One region of the Streptomyces sp. MK7 genome, then DNA from elsewhere that is predicted to be linked to it. Evidence: riboswitches for the same ligand, from Rfam matches in the RefSeq annotation. Region 1 holds a riboswitch; the other holds the start of a gene.
The links. Region 1 has a riboswitch for cobalamin ahead of R2S09_RS19240 (cobalamin biosynthesis protein). Riboswitches for the same ligand answer to the same signal wherever they lie in the genome.
Positions count from the first base shown of each region.

Region 2: another riboswitch for cobalamin. It lies ahead of R2S09_RS01195 (HoxN/HupN/NixA family nickel/cobalt transporter); the one in region 1 lies ahead of R2S09_RS19240 (cobalamin biosynthesis protein).

Region 1 covers NZ_JAVACL010000016.1:51,106-61,585, forward strand. The annotation lists gene R2S09_RS19215 (hypothetical protein) at 1-1,417, opposite strand, end outside; gene R2S09_RS19220 (alpha/beta fold hydrolase) at 1,575-2,705, opposite strand; gene R2S09_RS19225 (class II aldolase/adducin family protein) at 2,795-3,508, opposite strand; gene R2S09_RS19230 (anion permease) at 3,708-5,090, shown strand; gene R2S09_RS19235 (hypothetical protein) at 5,125-5,355, shown strand; cobalamin riboswitch at 5,516-5,657, shown strand; gene R2S09_RS19240 (cobalamin biosynthesis protein) at 5,757-6,728, shown strand; gene R2S09_RS19245 (cobyric acid synthase) at 6,725-8,257, shown strand; gene cobN (cobaltochelatase subunit CobN) at 8,254-10,480, shown strand, end outside.
Region 2 covers NZ_JAVACL010000001.1:264,626-275,105, reverse strand. The annotation lists gene thrS (threonine--tRNA ligase) at 1-952, shown strand, start outside; gene R2S09_RS01200 (nucleoside hydrolase) at 1,004-1,996, shown strand; gene R2S09_RS01195 (HoxN/HupN/NixA family nickel/cobalt transporter) at 1,993-3,099, opposite strand; cobalamin riboswitch at 3,130-3,319, opposite strand; gene R2S09_RS01190 (metalloregulator ArsR/SmtB family transcription factor) at 3,400-3,759, shown strand; gene R2S09_RS01185 (glycoside hydrolase family 13 protein) at 3,859-5,592, shown strand; gene R2S09_RS01180 (DUF4142 domain-containing protein) at 5,637-6,365, opposite strand; gene R2S09_RS01175 (APC family permease) at 6,510-8,501, opposite strand; gene R2S09_RS01170 (DUF6445 family protein) at 8,727-9,419, shown strand; gene R2S09_RS01165 (NAD(P)-dependent oxidoreductase) at 9,444-10,463, shown strand; gene R2S09_RS01160 (hypothetical protein) at 10,474-10,480, opposite strand, start outside.

The DNA of each region.
Region 1 (10,480 bases):
AGTTGCCGCCGGTGTGCACCTGGAAGGCGGCCCGGCGGACCGCCTTCGCCAGGGAGGGGTCGGGGTGGGCGGCGGCGAGCGCCACCAGCACCTGCACGGTACGGGGGTGCCCGACGGCCCGTACCTCGTCCAGCAGTGCGGGGACGGTGGGCTGGAGCGCGGCCTCCAGATGGCGGACGAGCATCGGCGCCTCTCCGTGGTCGGCGACGGCGGCGGCGGTGTCCACCCACAGCCACGTGGCCTCCTCCCGGGTGAGGACCTCGTGGGCGTCCTCGGGGTCGACGCCGTCGTGCTCCGCCAGCCACAGCAGGGCGTACGGCCGCAGCGCGGGCTCGTCGAGCACGGCGCGTACGTCGGGCTCGGCGGGGGCGCCCACGACCCTCAGCGCCTCGAAGGCGAGGCCGCGCAGCAGGGCGTCCTCGCCGCGTGCGGCACCGAGCAGTTCGGTGACGGCGCTGCCGACGGGGCGGGCGGCGAGCCAGGCCCGGTACTCGGCGCGGGCCGCGTTCGGGCGCAGCTGGGCGCAGCCGCGGAGCATGTCCTCGGCCGCCTGTTCGATGTTCCCCGCGGGGCTCTGGGCGGCGACGCAGATCTGCTCCAGCTTGACCCAGACCGCCCAGCTGCCCAGCGGGGTGAGTGTGGCCTGGCCGTCGCCGTAGGTGAGCGCGCCGACGGAGGCGAGCGCCCGCAGCGCCCAGTCGAGCAGGGGGGCCAGTGCGGCGGCCTCGGCGGGGCCCGCGAGGCTCGCCGGCTCGGCGGCGGGTACGGCGGGCTGGGCGTCGTAGGGCACCTCGCAGCGTGCGGTGCGCAGCTCGGTGACGCGCTGCCGGAGGAGGTCGAGGAGCTGCTCGACCGGGACGGGGCCGGCCGAGAGCTGGAGGAAGGAGAGCACCTGCGGCATGGCCGAGACGACCTCGGCGACGGCGGCGGCCTCCTGGCCCCCCGGCTCCGGGCAGGCCAGCGACCAGGCGTCGAAGAGGGCCACCCAGCCGCGCAGCACGGCGCTGTCGTCGCGGTCCCAGGCGCGCAGCCGCCAGCCGGGGCGGGCGTTGTCGCCGTGCACCTCGACCAGGCCGGCGAGGCGGGCGGTGTCCCAGTCGGCGCGGACCTGGGCGACGCCCAGGCGCAGCTCGGCGGCGGCCTGCCGCGCGGTCGCCTCGGAGAGGGTGGCCTTGCCGTCGGCGGTCGCCCCGTTCCGGCCGGGTCCGAGGGCGGCGTCGGCCCAGCGGGCGACGCGGACCGCCCCGGCGAGGCCGGAGCGCGCCATTCTGGCCAGTTCCGCGGGTGCCGGGGTGCCCTCCGGGGGGCGCGGTGCGGTGCGGCGCGGGCGCCGCTGGTTCACGGCTCGAGGGGCGGCGGCCAGGGGTCGGGGTCGGACGAGTCGAAGCCTGGAGTCGCGCGGGATACGGGACGTCACGGGTGCAGTCTTCCGTTTGACGGTCGGAAAACCCAAACGGAATGTCACGGCGGGCGACGGAGATGGCCAACGCAGGGGTCCCCAGGGTGCCCGACAGAGCGGAACAAGCCAGCCCCGCCGCCCCAAACGGAACCACCCCGGCCGCCCACCGGCCCCGTCACATCAGCGGGGTGAGGAAGCGGCGCAGGGCCTCCTCGTAGCCGTCGGGGTCGGCGTTCCACATGGCGCTGTGCGGGGCGTCCGGGACCGTGTGCAGGGCCACCAGGTTGGGGTGGCGAGCGGCGAGGCGGCGGGAGTGGCGCCAGGGGGCCACCTCGTCGCCGGGGCCGTGGAAGATCAGCGTCGGCACGGTGAGCCGCGCCGGGTCGTTCGCCCGGGCGAGCCGGTCGCCGTACAGGCCCACGCGGCCCTGCGCGGCGCGCACCGCGAGCGGCAGCAGGGGGCGCGGTGTGTGCCGTGCCCCGGCCAGGGCGCGCAGTGTCGCCTCCCAGTCGAGCACGGGCGAGTCCAGGATCAGCCCGGAGACGCGGTCGCGCAGGTCCGAGTCGAGGGCGGCACGCAGCGCCATGGTGGCGCCGGTGGACCAGCCGTGCAGGACGACCCGTTCGGCGCCGTACCGCACGGCGTAGCCGATCGCCGCGTCCAGGTCGCGCCACTCGGTCTCGCCGAGGTGGTTCAGGCCGTCCGGGGAGCGGGGCGCGCCCAGGTCGCCGCGGTAGGTGACGTCGAGCACCGGGAAGTGCCTGCTGTGCAGGAACTTCATGATGTTCAGGGGGAGTTCGCGGGTGGTGCCCAGCCCGTGCACGGTGATCACCCAGGTCTCGCGGACCCCCGGCACGAGCCATGCGGGCAACGTGCCGAGTTCGCCCGGGACCTCCACGTCGTCGTGGTTCAGGCCGAGGGCGGAACGGGGGTCGCCGATGTACAGGTTCGGGGTGAGCCAGACCTTGTCGCGGGGATGCAGCTGTCCGTGCGTGCTCCGTTCCAGTCGGCGTACGACCGTGTCGGGCAGGTGCGGGGCGTCCGGCAGGACGGGCCCGACGACCGCGTGGGAGCCGTTGCCGGCCAGGCCGTACGTGCCGGGCCGGAGGGAGGCCAGGTCCCGGGTGAGCGTGATCTGGCCCGCGGCCGTGCTGTGCACGGTCAGCCGGGGTTCGGTGGGCAGGGGCCGGCCCGGGGGCGCCTTGAGCGCGGCGTCGCTGGCGAGCCGGCCGGCGGCGACGCTCGCCACGCCGGCCGCAAGGGTCGCGGTGACGGCCGCTGCCGTCGCTCTGACTACGGTGCGCACAGGTCCAGTGTCGTGGCGTACCCGGTCACCGGCCAGCGGGAGGAAGGGTCGGGGTGACATGTTCCTGCGAGTTCCAGAAAGAGCCGGCTTCACCCCTCACCGGTCGGCTGTCCGTAGCCCCGCAGCCGTTCCGTCACCCGGGCCAGCTGTTCGCTCGACAGCAGGGAGGGGGCCAGACCCGGCACCGAGGACGCGGTCAGCCACAGCCGGCACATCCACTCCAGCTGGGCCGTGCGGTCGTAGGCCTGGTCGAGGGTGGCGCCGTAGGTGACGGTGCCGTGGTTCTGCAGGAGGCAGCCGGAGCGGCCGGCGAGGGCGCGCAGCATGTTCCCGGCCAGCTCCTCGGTGCCGTAGGTCGCGTAGGGGGCGACACGCACCGGACCGCCGAGCGCGGCGGCCATGTAGTGGACCAGGGGCAGCTCGGGGACGAGTGTCGAGACGGCCGTCGCGTGCACGGCGTGGGTGTGGACGACGGCGGCGGCGTCGGTGGCCCGGTAGATCGCCAGGTGCATGGGCAGCTCGCTGGTCGGTACCAGCGTGCCGAGCACCTGCCGGCCGTCGAGTCCGACGCCGGTGACGTCGTCCGGCGTGAGCCGGTCGTACGGCACGCCCGACGGCGTGACCAGCACGGTGTCCCCCACACGCACCGACACGTTGCCCGAGGTGCCGACCACCAGCCCGTCGGCCACCGCGCGCCGGGCGGTCGCGACCAGCTCGCGCCAGGCGCGGGCCTCCGGCTCCCGCACCTGCCGAGCACCCCCCGGATCTGTTGCATCCGTCACTCGCGTGTCCCGCTCAGCCATGCCGTGATCCTTTCAGCCCGGACGTGCGGCAGGCCAGTGACAGCCGCTCTCCCGGGCCACGGACAGCGGCCCGCGCCGGCCGAAGGGAACCTCTGGGAAGCAGATTCGGACACCCCGAAGACCGACCCAGTTCATCTTCTGTTCACCCTGGTTACCTACGTTCAACCAGCCAATGACGCTCGAACGATTGCCTGGGTAAATGGAAAGCTTCTCGCTGATCCTCGCGATTGTGGTGGTAACCGCACTCGCGTTCGATTTCACGAACGGTTTCCACGACACCGCCAACGCGATGGCCACCACCATCTCGACCGGCGCACTCAAGCCCAAGGTCGCGGTGGCCATGTCCGCCGCGCTCAACCTGGTGGGCGCCTTCCTCTCCGTGGAGGTCGCCAACACGATCTCCAAAGGTCTCGTCGACGAGGCCGGCATCCGTCCCGAGGTCATTTTCGCCGCCCTGGTCGGCGCGATCCTCTGGAACCTGCTGACCTGGCTGGTCGGACTTCCGTCCAGTTCCTCGCACGCCCTGATGGGCGGTCTGATCGGCGCGGCGATCGCCTCCGCCGGTTTCGGCGCGGTCCACGGCGGTGTGCTCGTCACCAAGGTGCTGCTGCCCGCCGTCGCGGCTCCGGTCGTCGCGGGCCTCGCCGCGATGGTCGCGACCCGGCTGTCGTACACGATCGGCAAGAAGGCGGACGGCAAGGCGGCCGAGAAGGGCCACCGCGCCGGGCAGATCGCCTCCGCCGGCCTGGTCTCGCTCGCCCACGGCACCAACGACGCGCAGAAGACGATGGGTGTCATCACCCTCGCCCTGATCGCCGGCGGCGCCATCGCCCCCGGCTCCAACCCTCCCACCTGGGTCATCCTCTCCGCGGGCCTGGCTATCGCGCTCGGCACCTACATCGGCGGCTGGCGGATCATCCGCACCATGGGCACGGGCCTGACCGACCTCCAGCCGCAGCAGGGCTTCGCCGCCCAGACCAGCGCGGCCACCGCCATCCTGGCCTCCTCCCACCTCGGCTTCTCGCTCTCCACCACGCACGTCGTCTCCGGCTCGGTGATGGGCGCCGGGCTGGGCCGCACGGGCGGTGTGGTCCGCTGGTCCACCGCGGGCCGCATGGCCATCGCCTGGGTGCTCACGCTGCCGGCCGCGGCCCTGGTCGGCGCGGGCGCCGAGGAGGTCACCGGACTGGGCGACTGGGGCACCGCGCTCGTCGCCGTGTTCCTGGTGGCCTCGAGCGCGGCGATCTGGAAGATCTCCCGCCGCCAGGTCGTCGACCACACCAACGTCACCCAGAGCGCGACCGAGGAGCCGGCCGGCGTCGTGACCCAGGCGATCGCCGCCGTGACCCCGCCCCCGGCGGCCCCCGCCCCCGCCTCCACGGCACCGGTCTCCGCAGAGGAGTCCCCCGCCGTCGAGCCGCTCACGGCGAAGATCCCCGCCCAGCCGACCACGCCCGTCATCGACGCGCCCGTGATCGACGCAACGGTCATCGACCCGCCCGTCATCGACCCGCCCGTCATCGATCCGGCGCCCGCGCCGACCGCGTCCACCCCGGCCACCCCGCCGGCCGCCACCGTCTGACCCCCGCACACCCGGCACCCAAGGAAGCATCACCATGAAGATCGACTGGGCAGCCCTCGGCTCCGTCTTCGGCGTCAGCCTCGCGGTCACCGTGGGCCTGGTGGCACTGTTCACCCTCGGCATCGCGGGGCTGTCCCGGCGGGAGCGGGCCGTCACGCAGGGCAGCGGCAGCGGGGCCCTCGCCGTCACCGGCGCCTACGTCTGCTTCGCCGCCTGCGCCGCCGCGGTGGCCTACGGCATCTACCTCATCGTCGGCAAGGGCTGACGGCCGGTCAGAACCGCTGTCCGGGCCCCGGAAGTCAAGAGCGTCCCACCGCCCGCCCCGCCCGCGTCGCCACCTCGGCGAACGGGCGGGGCGGGCGTTTCACACCGTCGGGTGTGGGCCTCATCTCAGTATCCCTTCGCAGGTCAACGGTGAGTTGACGGCTGTTCGCGGCGCGTGGTGGACTGCCGGAGCCATGTACGGCGGCAGGAGAGGAAGCCGGTGCGAATCCGGCGCGGTCCCGCCACTGTCACCGGGGTAGGAACCCCGGGAGCCAGGAACTCTCACCGCCGGTCTCGTCGAACCAGGGCGTGGACACCCTGAGTGAGGACATATCGCCATGCGCGGCTGCCGACCGAGGTCCATCAGCGACGCTCTGCCCGACCCCGAAGCCGGCTGAACCCATGGGTGCCGATCGCGTCTTCGCGTACGGCGCCGCCGCCGGCCTCCTCGGTGACCTCCTCCTCGGCGATCCTCGCCGGGGACATCCGGTCGCTGTGTTCGGCAGGGCCGCGGGCGCCGTGGAACGCGTGCTGTGGCGGGACCACCGGGGATGGGGCGCACTTCATACGGCCCTGTGCGCCGGCGGCGCCGCCGCGCTCGGTGCCGCCGCCGCGCGCGCCGTCCGTACCTCCCCGGTCGCGTCCGTCGCCCTGACCGGCGCCGCCACCTGGGCCGTGGTCGGCGGGACCTCCCTCGCCCGGGAGGCACGCACCATCGGACGGGCGCTGGAAGCGGGCGACGTGGCCGCCGCCCGAACGCGGCTGCCGCACCTGTGCGGACGCGACCCTCAGGCACTCGACGCCGACGGGATCGCCCGGGCCGTGGTGGAGTCGGTCGCCGAGAACACCTCCGACGCCGTGGTGGGCGCGCTGGTGTGGGGCGCCGTCGCCGGCGTGCCGGGGCTCGCCGGGTTCCGGGCCGTCAACACCCTGGACGCCATGGTCGGGCACACGTCGCCCCGGTACCGGCGCTTCGGCTGGGCCTCGGCGCGCCTGGACGACCTGGCCGGGTGGCCGGGGGCGCGGCTCACCGCCGTCCTCGCGGCCGCGGCCGGCCCGGACCCGCGGGGCGCCCTGCGCGCCTGGCGCGCCGACGCCGACCGGCACCCGAGCCCCAACGCCGGTCCGGTCGAGGCCTCGTTCGCGGGGGCGCTCGGGGTACGGATGGGCGGCACGTTGTCGTACGGGGGGCGCGTTGAGCACCGGCCGGTGCTCAACGGCGCCGGGCGCGCCGTGCGGGCCGGGGACATCGAACGGGCCGTACGGCTCTCACGGCGCGTGAGCTGGCTCGCGCTCGGCACCTGCGCCGCCGTCAGGCTCCTGCGCAACCGCAGCAACCGCATTAACGGTCCGACGAAGGGACGTAGGTCATGAGCGGTGGTCTGCTCGTCGCCGGCACCACCTCCGACGCCGGGAAGAGCGTCGTCACGGCCGGGATCTGCCGGTGGCTGGTGCGGCAGGGCGTCAAGGTCGCGCCCTTCAAGGCGCAGAACATGTCCCTCAACTCCTTCGTCACACCCGAGGGCGCGGAGATCGGGCGGGCGCAGGCCATGCAGGCCCAGGCCTGCCGGATCGAGCCGACCGCGCTGATGAACCCGGTGCTGCTCAAGCCGGGCGGGGAGCAGAGCAGCCAGGTGGTGCTGCTGGGCAAGCCGGTGGGCGAGTTGAGCGCGCGCGGCTACCACGGCGGACGCCAGCAGCGGCTGCTGGGCACCGTGCTGGACTGCCTCACCGAGCTTCGGGGCACGTATGACGCCGTGATCTGTGAGGGGGCGGGGTCTCCGGCGGAGATCAATCTGCGCCGGACGGACATCGTGAACATGGGGATCGCGCGGAACGCGCGGCTTCCCGTGCTGGTCGTCGGGGACATCGACCGCGGGGGTGTCTTCGCCTCGTTCTTCGGGACGGTCGCGCTGCTCTCACCCGAGGACCAGGCGCTCGTCGCCGGGTTCCTCGTCAACAAGTTCCGGGGGGACGTCAGCCTCCTGGAGCCCGGACTGGACATGCTCCAGGACCTCACCGGGCGGCGCACGTACGGCGTCCTGCCCTTCCGGCACGGGCTCGGCATCGACGAGGAGGACGGGCTGCGCGTGTCCCTGCGGGGCACCGTCCGCGAGTCCACGGTGGCCCCGCCCGTCGGCGAGGACGTGCTGCGCGTCGCCGTGTGCGCGATCCCGCTGATGTCCAACTTCACCGACGTGGACGCGCTCGCCGCCGAACCCGGCGTCGTCGTCCGGTTCGTGGACCGCCCGGAGGAGCTGGCCGACGCCGACCTGGTGGTGGTTCCGGGCACGCGCGGGACCGTACGGGCGCTTCAGTGGCTGCGCGAGCGCGGGCTGGCGGACGCGCTCGTGAGACGGGCCGCCGAGGGACGTCCGGTCCTCGGGATCTGCGGCGGCTTCCAGATCCTCGGCGAGCACATCGAGGACGAGGTGGAGTCGCGCGCCGGGGCCGTCCCCGGCCTCGGCGTCCTCCCCGTGCGGGTGCGGTTCGCCCGCGAGAAGACCCTCACCCGGCCGGTGGGCGAGGCCCTCGGCGAGCCGGTCGGGGGGTACGAGATCCACCACGGGATCGCCGACGTCACGGGCGGAGAGGCGTTCATCCTCGATGACCGGGGACACCGCCTGGACGGCTGCCGGGTCGGCCGGACCTGGGGCACGCACTGGCACGGCTCGCTGGAGTCGGACGCCTTCCGGCGGGCCTTCCTGCGCGAGGTCGCGGCCGCGGCGGGACGCCGTTTCACACCGGCACCGGACACCTCGTTCGCCGCGCTGCGCGAGGAGCAGCTGGACCGGCTCGGCGATCTGATCGAACAGCACGCGGACACGGACGCGCTGTGGCGGCTCATCGAGTCGGGCGCGCCGCAAGGACTGCCTTTCATCCCACCGGGAGCGCCCGCATGAGCACAGTGTTGTTGTTGTCGACCGCCGACACGGATCTGCTGGCGGCCCGGGCCTCCGGCGCCGTCTACCGGATCGGCAACCCCACCCGGGTGGACGTGGCGCAGGAGCTGCCCGGCCTGCTCGACGGCGCGGATCTCGCCGTCGTACGGCTGCTCGGCGGCAAGCGCGCCTGGGAGGAGGGGCTGGCCGCACTGAAGGCGTCCGGGGTGCCGACCGTGCTGCTGGGCGGGGAGGCCGTGCCGGACGCCGAACTGATGGCCGAGTCGTCCGTGCCGGCCGGCGTGGTGGCCGAGGCCCTCAGGTACCTGGTCGAGGGCGGCCCCGCGAACCTGCTCGAGCTGTCCCGGTTCCTGTCCGACACCGTGCTGCTGACCGGCGAGGGCTTCGACGAGCCGCGGAAGATGCCGGAGTACGGCGTCCACGGCTCCCACGAGCTCCGGGACGGCCGCCCGACCGTCGGCGTGCTCTTCTACCGCGCCCACGAACTCAGCGGGAACACCGCCTTCGTGGACACCCTGTGCGAGGCGATCGAGGCCCGGGGCGCCAACGCGCTGCCGGTCTACTGCGGTTCGCTGCGCGGTGCCGACGCCGGGCTGTACGAGCTGCTGGGGCAGGCCGACGCCCTGGTCGCCACCGTGCTCGCCGCCGGCGGCACCCATGCCTCGCAGGCGTCGGCGGGCGGTGACGATGAGTCCTGGGACGTCGGCGCGCTGGCCGGCCTGGACATCCCCGTTCTGCAAGGACTGTGCCTGACGTCGTCGAAGAACGCCTGGGACGAGTCCGACGCCGCCCTGTCCCCCATGGACGCGGCGATGCAGGTCGCGATCCCGGAGTTCGACGGCCGGCTGATCACCGTGCCGTTCTCCTTCAAGGAGCAGGGCCCGGACGACGTGCCGGTGTACGTCGCCGACCCCGAGCGGGCCGCCCGGGTGGCCGGGATCGCCGTACGGCACGCGCGGTTGAAGCACAAGCCGAACGCGGACAAGAAGCTCGCACTCGTCTTCACCGCGTACCCGACGAAGCACTCGCGCGTCGGCAACGCGGTGGGCCTGGACACGCCGGCTTCGGCGGTACGCGTGCTCGACGCGCTCAGGGACGCCGGGTACTCGCTCACCGAATACCCCGCCGGCGGGGACGAGTTGATCCACCGGCTCATCGAGGCCGGCGGCCACGACGTGGAGTGGCTGACGGACGACCAGCTGGCCGCGGCTCCCGCGCGCGTGCCGCTCGCCGACTACCGGGCGTGGTTCGACAAGCTCGACCCGGAGCTCAGGGACGGGATGCTTCAGGCGTGGGGCGAGCCGCCGGGTTCGCTCTACGTCGACGGCGAGGACATCGTCCTGGCGTCCCTGCGGTTCGGGAACGTCGTCGTGATGATCCAGCCGCCGCGCGGCTTCGGCGAGAACCCGATCGCGATCTACCACGACCCGGACATGCCGCCCTCGCACCACTACATGGCGGCCTACCGCTGGCTCGAGAACAGTTTCGGCGCCGACGCGATCGTGCACATGGGCAAGCACGGCACGATGGAGTGGCTGCCCGGCAAGGGACTCGGGCTCAGCCGCGGCTGCGCGCCGGACGCCGTGCTGGGTGACCTCCCCCTGGTCTACCCCTTCATCGTCAACGACCCCGGCGAGGGCACGCAGGCCAAGCGGCGCGGTCATGCCACGGTCGTCGACCACCTCGTACCGCCGATGGCGCGCGCCGACACCTACGGCGATCTGGCCAAGCTGGAGCAGCTGCTGGACGAGTACGCGCTGGTGAGCGACCTCGACCCGGCGAAGGCGCCGGCGGTGCGCGCCCAGATCTGGACGCTGGTGAAGGCCGCCGAGCTCCACCACGACCTGCACGTGGCCGAGCAGCCGGACGACGACGAGTTCGACGAGTTCGTCATGCACATCGACGGCTATCTGTGCGAGATCAAGGACGTGCAGATCAGGGACGGGCTCCACATCCTCGGCGGCGGCCCGGTCGGCGAGCCGCGCGTGAACCTCGTCCTCGCCGTACTGCGTGCCTCGCAGGTGTGGGGCGGGCAGGCGAACGCGCTGCCCGGTCTGCGGGCCTCGCTGGCCGCCCACTTCGGTTTCGGCGAGAAGGAGTTGCTGGCCGAGCCGGGCGCCCCGGTCAAGGTGCCGGTCGAGCTGACCGACCTGGTGGACGGCCCGTCCCGTACGGCGGCGGACGCGATCGACCTGCTGGAGCAGCTGTGCCGGCGGATCGCGG
Region 2 (10,480 bases), on a different contig from region 1:
CTGCCCGCACCACGCCCTCATCTACCGTTCGCGGTGCCACAGCTACCGGGAACTGCCGCTGCGGATCGCCGAGCTGGGCGGCATGTACCGCTCGGAGCTGTCCGGCGTGCTCGGCGGGCTGACCCGGGTGCGGGCCATCCAGCTCAACGACGCCCATGTCTTCTGCACCCTCGACCAGGCCGTCGACGAGGCCCGCGCCGCCCTGGACCTGATCGCCCGCGCCTACGCCGACCTCGGCATCGAGGCCGCCCGCCACCGGCTGTCCCTGCCCGGCGAGGGCGGCAAGTACGTCGCCGACCCGGAGCTGTGGCGCCGGGCCACCGCGCTGCTGAGAGAGGCGCTCGACGGGGCCGGTGCCGACTACGATGAGGCCGAGGGCGAGGCGGCCTTCTACGGACCCAAGATCGACGTGCAGATCGTGGACGGCGCCGGGCGCGAGGCCACCCTGTCCACCGTGCAGATCGACTTTCATCAGCCGGAACGGTTCGACCTGCACTACATCGGCGCCGACGGCGCCAAGCACCGCCCGGTGATGGTGCACCGCAGCGTCATCGGCAGCGTGGAACGCGCGGTCGCACACCTGATCGAACGGCACGGCGGAGTCTTCCCGGTGTGGCTGGCGCCCGTGCAGCTGGTGGTGCTGCCGGTGGCCGAGGCGCAGGCGGCGCGCGCCGAGGACGTCGTACGACAGGCCCTGGCGCGCGGGCTGCGGGCCGAACTCGCCGGCCCGGAGCACGGCAGCCTGGGGGCCAGGATCCGGGCGGCGCGGCTCGTGCCGTACCAGGCGGTGATCGGGGAACGGGAGGCCGCGGCCGGACTGGCCGCGCCGCGGCTGCGGGACGGGCGCCGGCCGGGGCCCGTTCGCGTCGGGGAGCTGCTGGACCGGATCGCGGAGCAGGCGGCTGCGCGGGGCACCGGACTGTGGGGTGAGGGTGAGGCGTCCGGCGCATAAGGTCGCAGTGTCGGAACGTCCGCCGACGGAACGTTCACCAGGGAGCCCGCCGTGACCGGTCAGTCCACCCCCGTCACCCCCGCCACGCCCGTGATCATCGACTGCGACACCGGTGTCGACGACGCGCTGGCCCTGCTGTTCGCCGTGCGCCACCCGGGCCTGGAGCTGCGCGCGGTCAGCTGCGTGGCCGGGAACACGGACGTGGATCAGGTGGTGCGCAACACGCTGACCGTCCTGGAACAGGCGGGCGCCCCCGAGATCCCCGTGGCGCGGGGCGCCGAACGCCCGCTGATCGAGCCCGTGCGCACCGCGCACCACGTGCACGGCCGGGACGGCATGGGCGACCTCGGGCTGCCCGCGCCGCGCCGCCGCCCGGCCGGCGTGGACGCGGTGACGCTGCTGCGCCGCGAGATCCTCGCCTCGCCCCGCCCGGTCACCCTGATCCCGACGGCCCCGCTGACGAACATCGCGCTGCTGCTGCGCACCCACCCGGAGGTGACGCGCAACATCGAGCGGATCGTGTTCATGGGCGGCGCGGTGGCCACCGGGAACGCCACGGCGGTCGCCGAGTTCAACGTCTGGCACGATCCGGAGGCGGCGGCGATCCTGCTCACCGCCGGGGTGCCGATCACGATGTACGGGCTGGACGTGTTCCGGCGGGTGATCGTCCCGGCCGACGACGTGCGCAGGCTGCGCGGGAGCGCCGAGCCGGGCGCGAACCTCGCGGGGCGGCTGCTCGCCCACCGCGACCCGGTGACCTCCGAGGAGGACCCCTCCGGCGGGCTCGGCGACGCGGGCGCCGTCTGCTCGGTCGCCGACCCGGAGGGGCTGACCACGCACCGGCTGCCGGTGGAGGTGAACCTCGCGCCGGGCCCCGCGCGCGGCCAGACGGTCGTCGACCGCCGGCCGCGCCCGGGCGAGGCGGAACTCCACGGCGAGGCCCGCGAACAGCCCCTGGTGGACGTGGCGTTGGACATCGACCCCGACCGGTACGTGAAGCTGTACCTGGCCACTGTCGAAGGAAGCGGGCCGTGCGGGCCCTAGTCGGTGTCCGCCGCCCCCACCGCCCAGCGCTGCTCCACCTTGGCCGCCTTCCAGTAGGCCAGCGCCGCCGCCCACACCGCGACGAACAGGCCGACGATGACGTAGCCCAGGTTGTCCAGGTCGAGGCCGGCGATCCAGCCGGTGACGTCGTCACGCAGGTCGAGCTTGTCGTGCAGGACGCCGACGAGTTCGATCGTGCCGATGAAGAAGGCGACGGCGATGGACAGGCCGGTGATGGTGAGGTTGTAGAACACCTTGCGGACGGGGTTCGAAAAGGCCCACTGGTAGGCGAAGTTCATGAACGTGCCGTCCAGGGTGTCGAACAGGCACATGCCCGCCGTGAAGAGCAGGGGCAGGCACAGGATCGCGTACCAGGGCAGTCCGGCGGCCGCACCCGAGCCGGCCATCACCATCAGCGTGACCTCCGTGGCGGTCTCGAAGCCGAGGCCGAAGAGGAAGCCGAGCGGGTACATCTGACCCGGACGGGAGATGGATCGCGTGAGGCGGCCGAGGAAGCGGTTCATGAACCCCCGGGAGTCCAGGTGCCGTTCGAGCTCGGTCTCGTCGTAGGTCCCCGCCCGCATCGACCGGAAGACCTTGAGGATGCCGGCCAGGGCGACCAGGTTCAGGGCGGCGATGAGGTAGAGGAAGGCGCCGGCGATGGTCGTGCCCATGAAGCCGAGCACCTGATGGGTGGTGGAACCCTCGTCGGTGACCCGGTCGGCGAGTTGTGTCCCGCCCGCGATCATCACGGCGAGGACGATCACGACGCTGGAGTGGCCCAGCGCGAACCAGAAGCCCACCGACACGGGCCGCTTGCCGTCGGCCATCAGCTTGCGGGTGGTGTTGTCGATGGCGGCGATGTGGTCGGCGTCGAAGGCGTGCCGTACGCCCAGGGTGTAGGCGGTGACGCCGAGTCCGATGCCGAACGCCTTGGAACCGACCTCGTAGTGTCCCGGCACGACGAGCAGGAACAGGATTCCGAAGGCGACGACGTGCAGTGCGGCGATGGCGGCCATCAGGCCGGCGGTCTTGAGGGTGTCCTCCCGGCGCCAGGTGAAGGTGGCCTTGGCCGTCGTCGGGGCAGGGTTGGGCAGGGTCATCCGGTCATCACGCTCCAGCACCTCGTGGATCACTTCGTGAGCTGCCGTGGCCGGTCTCCTGGCTTACGGGTGGTGCGTGCCCGGCCCGCCTTCCCGGCCGCCGTACGACGGCCAGTGGCTGTCCCGTGCGGGACGTGGGCCTGGAACTCCCCGATCACAGTGGCGAGGGCCGCGTCGACCTTGCATCGACTTCCCGAACACCACGGCCCGCCCACCGTAGAGGCGGAAGCGGTCGGCTGCATAGCTGCATACGTGCGCAGGTATTTAAGATCACAGAGTGCCGCCTGCGAGGATGGCGGTATGCATCTCGTCCCTGCCGACCGCGCGGACCGCCGCACCATCGACGGTCACCGGGTGTGCGACGCCATCGCGGCGATCGGCGACGCCGCGCACGTCCGCGCCTGGGCGGACCGCTTCTCGCTGCTCGCCGACCCCAAGCGGCTCGCGCTGCTGCTCGCCCTGCACCGCACCGGCCCGCTGGCCGTCTCCGACCTCGCGATCGCCACCGGCATGAACGACCCGGCCGTCTCCCAGGCGCTGCGGCTGCTGCGGGCGGCCGGGGTCGTGGAGGGCGAGAAGGAGGGGCGCGTGGTGCGCTACCGGGTGGTGGACCGGGACGTACGGCGCCTGCTGGAGCACTGTGCGGCCGACACCGGCTGACACACGTCCCCTCTGCCCTCCCGTGGCGGTGTTCATATTTCCGGCGATCTGGACAGAGTTCTCTTTGTTGCTTCAACAACGCACCGAAGAGGAGACCGCGTGACCGACCGCACCACCACGCACGACTCGACGGACGCCTCCCCCCAGGACTCCGCGCACGCCGCCACAAACACCTCCCCCCACGACGCGCCGCCCGACCTCTCCCCCAAGAACCCCGACTGGTGGCGGCAGGCCGTCGTCTACCAGGTCTACCCCCGCAGCTTCGCCGACGCCGACGGTGACGGGCTCGGCGACATCCGGGGCGTCACCCAGCGGCTGACCCACCTCGCCGCGCTCGGCGTGGACGCGCTGTGGCTGAGCCCCTTCTACCCCTCCGAGCTGGCCGACGGCGGCTACGACGTCGCCGACCACCGGGACGTCGACCCGCGCCTGGGCACCCTCGACGACTTCGATGCCATGGTCACCGAGGCCCATCGCCTGGGCCTGAAGGTGATCGTCGACATCGTCCCCAACCACAGCTCCCACCTGCACCCCTGGTTCCAGGAGGCGCTACGGGCCGGCCCCGGCTCCCCGGCCCGCGACCGGTACGTCTTCCGCGACGGGCGCGGCGAGCACGGCGAACTCCCGCCCACCGACTGGCAGTCCGTCTTCGGCGGCAGCGCCTGGCGGCGTGTTCCGGACGGGCAGTGGTACCTGCACCTGTTCGCACCCGAACAGCCGGACTTCAACTGGGAGAACGAGCAGGTGCGCGCCGACTTCCGCACCACCCTGCGGTTCTGGTCCGACCGGGGCGTGGACGGCTTCCGCGTCGACGTGGCGCACGCCCTGGTCAAGGACCTCGACGAACCGCTCCGCGACGTCGGGAACATCGGGGTCACCGGCGAGGACGCCCTGCCCAACGTGGCGCCCGGCAGCCACCCGTACTGGGACCGGGACGACGTCCACGAGATCTACCGCGACTGGCGCAAGATCTTCGACGCCTACCTCCCGCCCCGCACGGCGGTCGCCGAGGCCTGGGCGCCGGACAGCCGCCGCGCGCTGTACGCCCGCCCGGACGAACTGGGGCAGGCCTTCAACTTCGAGTACCTCCAGACCGGCTGGGACGCGGCCGAGCTGCGCCGGGTCGTCACCGCCTCGCTGGCCGGCGCGCGGGCCGCCGGGGCCTCGGCCACCTGGGTGCTGTCCAACCACGACGTGATCCGGCACGCCTCACGGCTGATGCTCCCGCCGGGCACCGACGAGAACGCCTGGCTGCTGTCCGGCGGGCGCGCCCCGGCCGTGGACGAGGCGGCGGGGCTGCGCCGGGCCCGCGCGGCGACGCTGCTGATGCTGGCGCTGCCCGGTTCGGCCTACGTCTACCAGGGCGAGGAACTCGGCCTGCCCGAGGTGGCCGACCTGCCCGCCGAGGTGCTGCGGGACCCGATCTGGGAGCAGACGGGCCACGTCCGCAAGGGCAGGGACGGCTGCCGGGTGCCGCTGCCGTGGACGACCGGCGGGCCGTCGTACGGCTTCGGGGCGGGCGCGGCCTGGCTGCCGCAGCCGGCCCGTTTCGCCGCGTACGCCGTGCAGGCGCAGGACGGGGTGGAGGGCTCGACGCTGGAGCTGTACCGCACGGCTCTGCGGCTGCGCCGCAAGCTGTCGGCGGGCGAGTCGCTCACCTGGACGGAGGACACCCCGCCCGGGGTGCTCGCCTTCGCCCGGTCCGAGGGCTGGCGGTGCCTCACCAACCTGTCGGACGAGGACGTGCCGCTGCCGCCGGGGGAGGTGCTGCTGAGCAGCGCGCCGCTGACGGGGCACCGGCTCGGACCGGACACCACCGTGTGGCTCGCATAGGAACTGTCAGGGACGTCCCCGACATCCCTCGCCTCCGCACGCGCTCACCCCACCGTCGGGCTGGGCGACGGCGTGCCGCCCGGCGCGCCGCCGACGTCCAGCGGGCTCGACGTGGCGTTCGGCGGCGGGGTGAGCACGACCTGGGGCTGCCCGCCGGAGGGGGGCGGTGGAGTCAGGTCCGAGGCGGGCAGCTTCGGCGGGGTCGTCTCCTGGAACAGCACCTGGTCGTAGTCGACCAGGCCGGTGTCCTCCATGACCGTGATGTGGTCCAGGACGGTGGCGTTGGCCTGGTTGGCGAGCGCGCGGACCAGGCTGTTCTTGGTGGTGGACCGGATCTTCGCGATCGTGTTGAAGATCGAGCCGTGCGTCACGCGCAGGATGTTGGCCATGTCGCTGTCGAACTTCTTGCCGGTGTCCGCGCTGAGCGTGGTGACGAAGCCCTGCTGCTGGGGGCTGGCCACGTCGGGCAGGGCGATGCCGAGCATCGGCGCGATCCTCCGGCAGCTGGCATCCAGCGCCGCGTGCCCGTCGATCAGGTGCTGACCGGCCGTGACGACCGCCTTGGTGGTTCCCTTCTGCACGGCCATCTGCCCGACGGGGTACTCCCACAGCCCGGCCGCGCGCACCTTCACCACGAAGTCGCGGTCCGCCTCCGTGAGCGGCCCCCACTGGGTCTGGGAGACGACCCGGGAGGGGTCGCCGGAGACCTTCTGGAAGCCGAGCATGCTCGGATAGGCCAGTGCGACGAGGGTCAGACCGAGAGCACCGCCCACGAAGAGGGTTCCCGTCTTGTTCCGCGAAAAGCGCACCGTGCCTCCTGCCCGGTGAGTGGAGTCCGCCCAGGGGCGGTTCGGACACACAGCAGTACGGACGGGAAAGCCCCCGGAACCTTTGGCCCTGGTAAAGGATTCGGGGTTTCAGCGGCGCCGCGGATCCGGCCGGTCCGGCTCTCCCCGGCGTACGGCTCCCGGGGCGCGGGCCGGGTGGCGGTCGGCGCGGCTGGAGGAGGTCAGCTGCCAGGGCACGCTGGTGACCATCACGCCCGGCGTGAACAGCAGCCTGCTCTTGAGCCAGAGGGCGGACTGGTTGTGCAGCAGGTTCTCCCACCAGTGCCCGACGACGTACTCGGGGATGAAGACGGCCACCAGGTCGCGCGGGCTCTCCCGGCGCATCGAGCGCACGTACTCGACGACCGGGCGGGCCACCTCCCGGTACGGCGAGTCCAGGACCTTCAGCGGCACGTCGATGCCGTAGTCCTCCCACTGCCGGGCCAGGGCGGCCGCCGCCGCGCGGTCGGTGGCGACCGTCAGCGCCTGAAGCTGGTCGGGGTGGAAGGCGCGGGCGTAGCCGAGCGCCCGCAGGGTCGGCCTGTGCAGCCGGGAGACGAGGACGAGCGCCAGCACCCGCGAGGGCGGCACCAGGTGCTCCTGTGGATCGGTCACGGCCAGTTCCGCCGAGGTGGTGTCGTAGTGGCGGCGGATGCCGCGCATGGTCACCCACAACACGGCCGCCGCGAGCACCGCCAGCCAGGCGCCCTGGGTGAACTTGGTGACCAGCACGATCAGCAGCACCAGCCCGGTCACACAGGCCCCGAGGGTGTTGACCGCGCGTGCGGTGCGGTGCCGCCGCCGGAGCTCGGGGCCTGCCCCGGCCCCCGTACCGGACCCGGTGCGCAGCTCGCGGTTCCAGTGCCGCACCATCCCCAGCTGGGAGAGCGTGAAGGAGGTGAACACACCGAGGATGTAGAGGTGGATCAGGCTGGTCACGCTCGCCCGGTAGCCCCACAGCAGCAGCCCGGCGACGATCGCGAGCGCCAGGATGCCGTTGGAGAAGGCGAGCCGGTCGCCGCGGTTGTGCAGCTGGCGGGGCAGGTAGCGGTCCAGGGCGAGGATCGAGGCCAGCAGCGGGAAGCCGTTGAAGGCGGTGTTCGCGGCGAGGATCAGCACCAGCGCGGTCGCCGCCTGCACGACGTAGAAGCCGACGCTGTGCTCCCCGCCGAAGACGGCCGCCGCGAGCTGGGCGATCACCGTCCGCTGCGGGTAGGTGCGGCAGTCGCCGGGCAGGCCGGTCAGCCGGCAGGCGTTGTCGGTGATGTGCACGCGCGCGAGCAGGGCGAGCGCGGTCACCCCGGCGAACATGGCGATCGCGGTGAGCCCCATGGCCGCCAGGGTGGCCGCGGCGTTCCGCGACTTCGGCCGGCGGAAGGCCGGCACGCCGTTGGAGATGGCCTCCACGCCGGTCAGCGCGGTACAGCCGGAGGAGAAGGCGCGCAGCACCAGCATCAGCAGCGCGAGCCCCGTGAGCCCGGCCTCCCCGGGGGCGGGCTCGATGCCGTACCCGGCGGTCCCCGCCACCGGGGCGGCGCCGAGCGCCCACCGGATCAGCCCGGTGACCACCATGATCAGCACCGCGCCGATGAACAGGTACGTCGGCGCCGCGAACGCCCGCCCCGACTCGCGCACGCCTCTGAGGTTCACGGCGGTCAGCAGTGCCACGAAGCCCAGCGCCAGCAGCACCCGGTGCCCGGCGAGCGAGGGCAGCGCGGAGATGACGTTGTCGACGCCGGAGGCGACCGAGACGGCCACCGTCATGACGTAGTCGACGAGGAGGGCGGCGGCGACGACCAGGCCCGCCGAGGGGCCGAGGTTGGTGGACACCACCTCGTAGGAGCCGCCGCCGCTGGGATAGGCGTGCACGACCTGGCGGTACGACAGCACCACCACCGCGAGCAGCGTCACCACGGCCACCGCGATCCACGGGGCGAACCGAAGGTAGGCCAGGCCGCCCAGGGTGAGCACGAGCAGGATCTCCTGGGTCGCGTACGCCACCGAGGACAGCGGGTCGGAGGCGAAGATGGGCAGCGCCAGCCGTTTGGGCAGCAGTGTCTCGTGCAGCTCCTCGCTGCGCATGGCCCGGCCGATGACCAGCCGCTTCAGGAATCCGGGCACGTTGAGCACGCGGTGAGCGTATGCCGGTGCGGCGGGGCGGCCGGGGAGGCGCGGACGGGCGCGGCGGGTCGGTGAGCGCCGGTCCGCCGACCCGACGCGCAACCGGTCGCGTTTTCACCAAGGTTGACGGAACGTTGACCGGTGCGTGGGAGAGCCCTGGGGAGCGCCCGACCTACATTCGGCCGCATGCCCCCACAGCCTCCCGTGCCCCGCCGGGCGCCCGCCACGCTCCCCGTCCTGCCCTATCGCAAGCCCACCAAGGGCCGCGACTACTGGGTGATCGACGACGTCCTGCCCGACGCGCAGGCCGTGCGGGAGCGGTGCCTGGCCAAGGACGACTGGGTCAAGGGGTATCCGTACACCTCCGAGACCTGGCCGGGACTGCGGACCATGCCCGGCCTGGAGCCGCCGGAACTGGCCCGCGTGGAGCGGCTGGTGAGGAAGGCGACCGGCGCGAAGGAGCTGTGGGTGCAGCAGGCGCCCGGCGGCGGCACCCTCAACCACAACTGCGTGCAGGTCGTCGGCGAGGGCGAGAGCGAGCCCCGCCCGCACACCGACTCGCGGGCGCTGTGCCGGTACGCGGCCGTGCTCTACCTCAACCCGGCCGTCCCCAAGGACTGCGGCACCAGCTTCTACCGCCAGTCGCTGCCCGGCGGCAGGCTCGGCGGCAACGTCGTCCAGGCCCCGCACACCAACCTCGTGGAGGCCCTCGGTACCCGGTTCGTCGCGCCGGACGCCTTCGAGGAGGACGTACGCGTCCCGCACAAGGCCAACCGGCTGCTCCTGTACCACGCCAACCTCGTGCACAGCGCGACCGGCTACGCCGGCCGGACGCTGGAGGAGAAGCGGATGACGGCGGTCTTCTTCTGGATGGCCTGACGGAAGGTCCGTGCGCCTCGGCCGGTGGCGTCGCGTCCGTGCCGGCGGGTCCGTCCGTGTCGGCGGTGCCGGTCGTTCCCCGGCCGAGCCCGGTGGGCGCGCGATACTCGCCGTATGGATCACGAAGGGGACGACATGACCGACACCAGCCGTACCGTGGGCGTCCTGGGCACCGGGATCATGGGCTCGGCGATGGCCCGCAACCTCGTGCGCGCCGGGCACACCGTCCGGGTCTGGAACCGCACCCGCGCCAAGGCCGAACCGCTCGCCGCCGACGGAGCGCGGGTCGTCGACACGGCCGCCGAGGCGGTGCGCGACGCCGACGTGGTCCTGACCATGCTGTACGACGGCGGCACGGTGCTGGAGGTCATGCGCGAGGCGGCCTCCGCGGCGCGTCCGGGCGCCGTCTGGGTGCAGTCGACCACCGCCGGCCTCGAGTCGGTCGGTGAACTGGCCGCCCTGGCCGGCGAGCACGGCCTGGTCTTCTACGACGCCCCGGTGCTGGGCACCAAGCAGCCCGCGGAGGCGGGGCAGCTGACGGTGCTGGCCGCCGGGCCGGCCGAGGGCCGGGACGCCGTGACGCCGGTGTTCGACGCGATCGGCGCCCGTACGGTGTGGACCGGCGAGGACGGGGCGGCGGCGAGCGCGACCCGGCTGAAGCTGGTGGCCAACAGCTGGGTCATCGCGGCCACCACGGCGACCGGTGAGGCGCTGGCCCTGGCCAAGGCCCTCGGGGTGGACCCGCAGGGCTTCTTCGACCTCATCTCCGGCGGCCCGCTCGACATGGGCTATCTGCATGCCAAGGCCGGTCTCATCCTCGGCGACCGGCTGCTGCCGCCGAGTTTCGCCGTGGCGACGGCGGAGAAGGACGCCCGGCTGATCGTCCAGGCCGGTGAACGGCACGGCGCCCGCCTCGACGTGGCCGCCGCGAGCGCCGAACGCTTCGCCCGCGCCGCCGCCCTGGGCCACGCCGACGAGGACATGGCGGCCGCGTACTTCGCCAGCTTCGACGACAAGGCCTCCGAGGGGCCGGGCCGGGCCTGACCGGCTCGCGTCAGCCC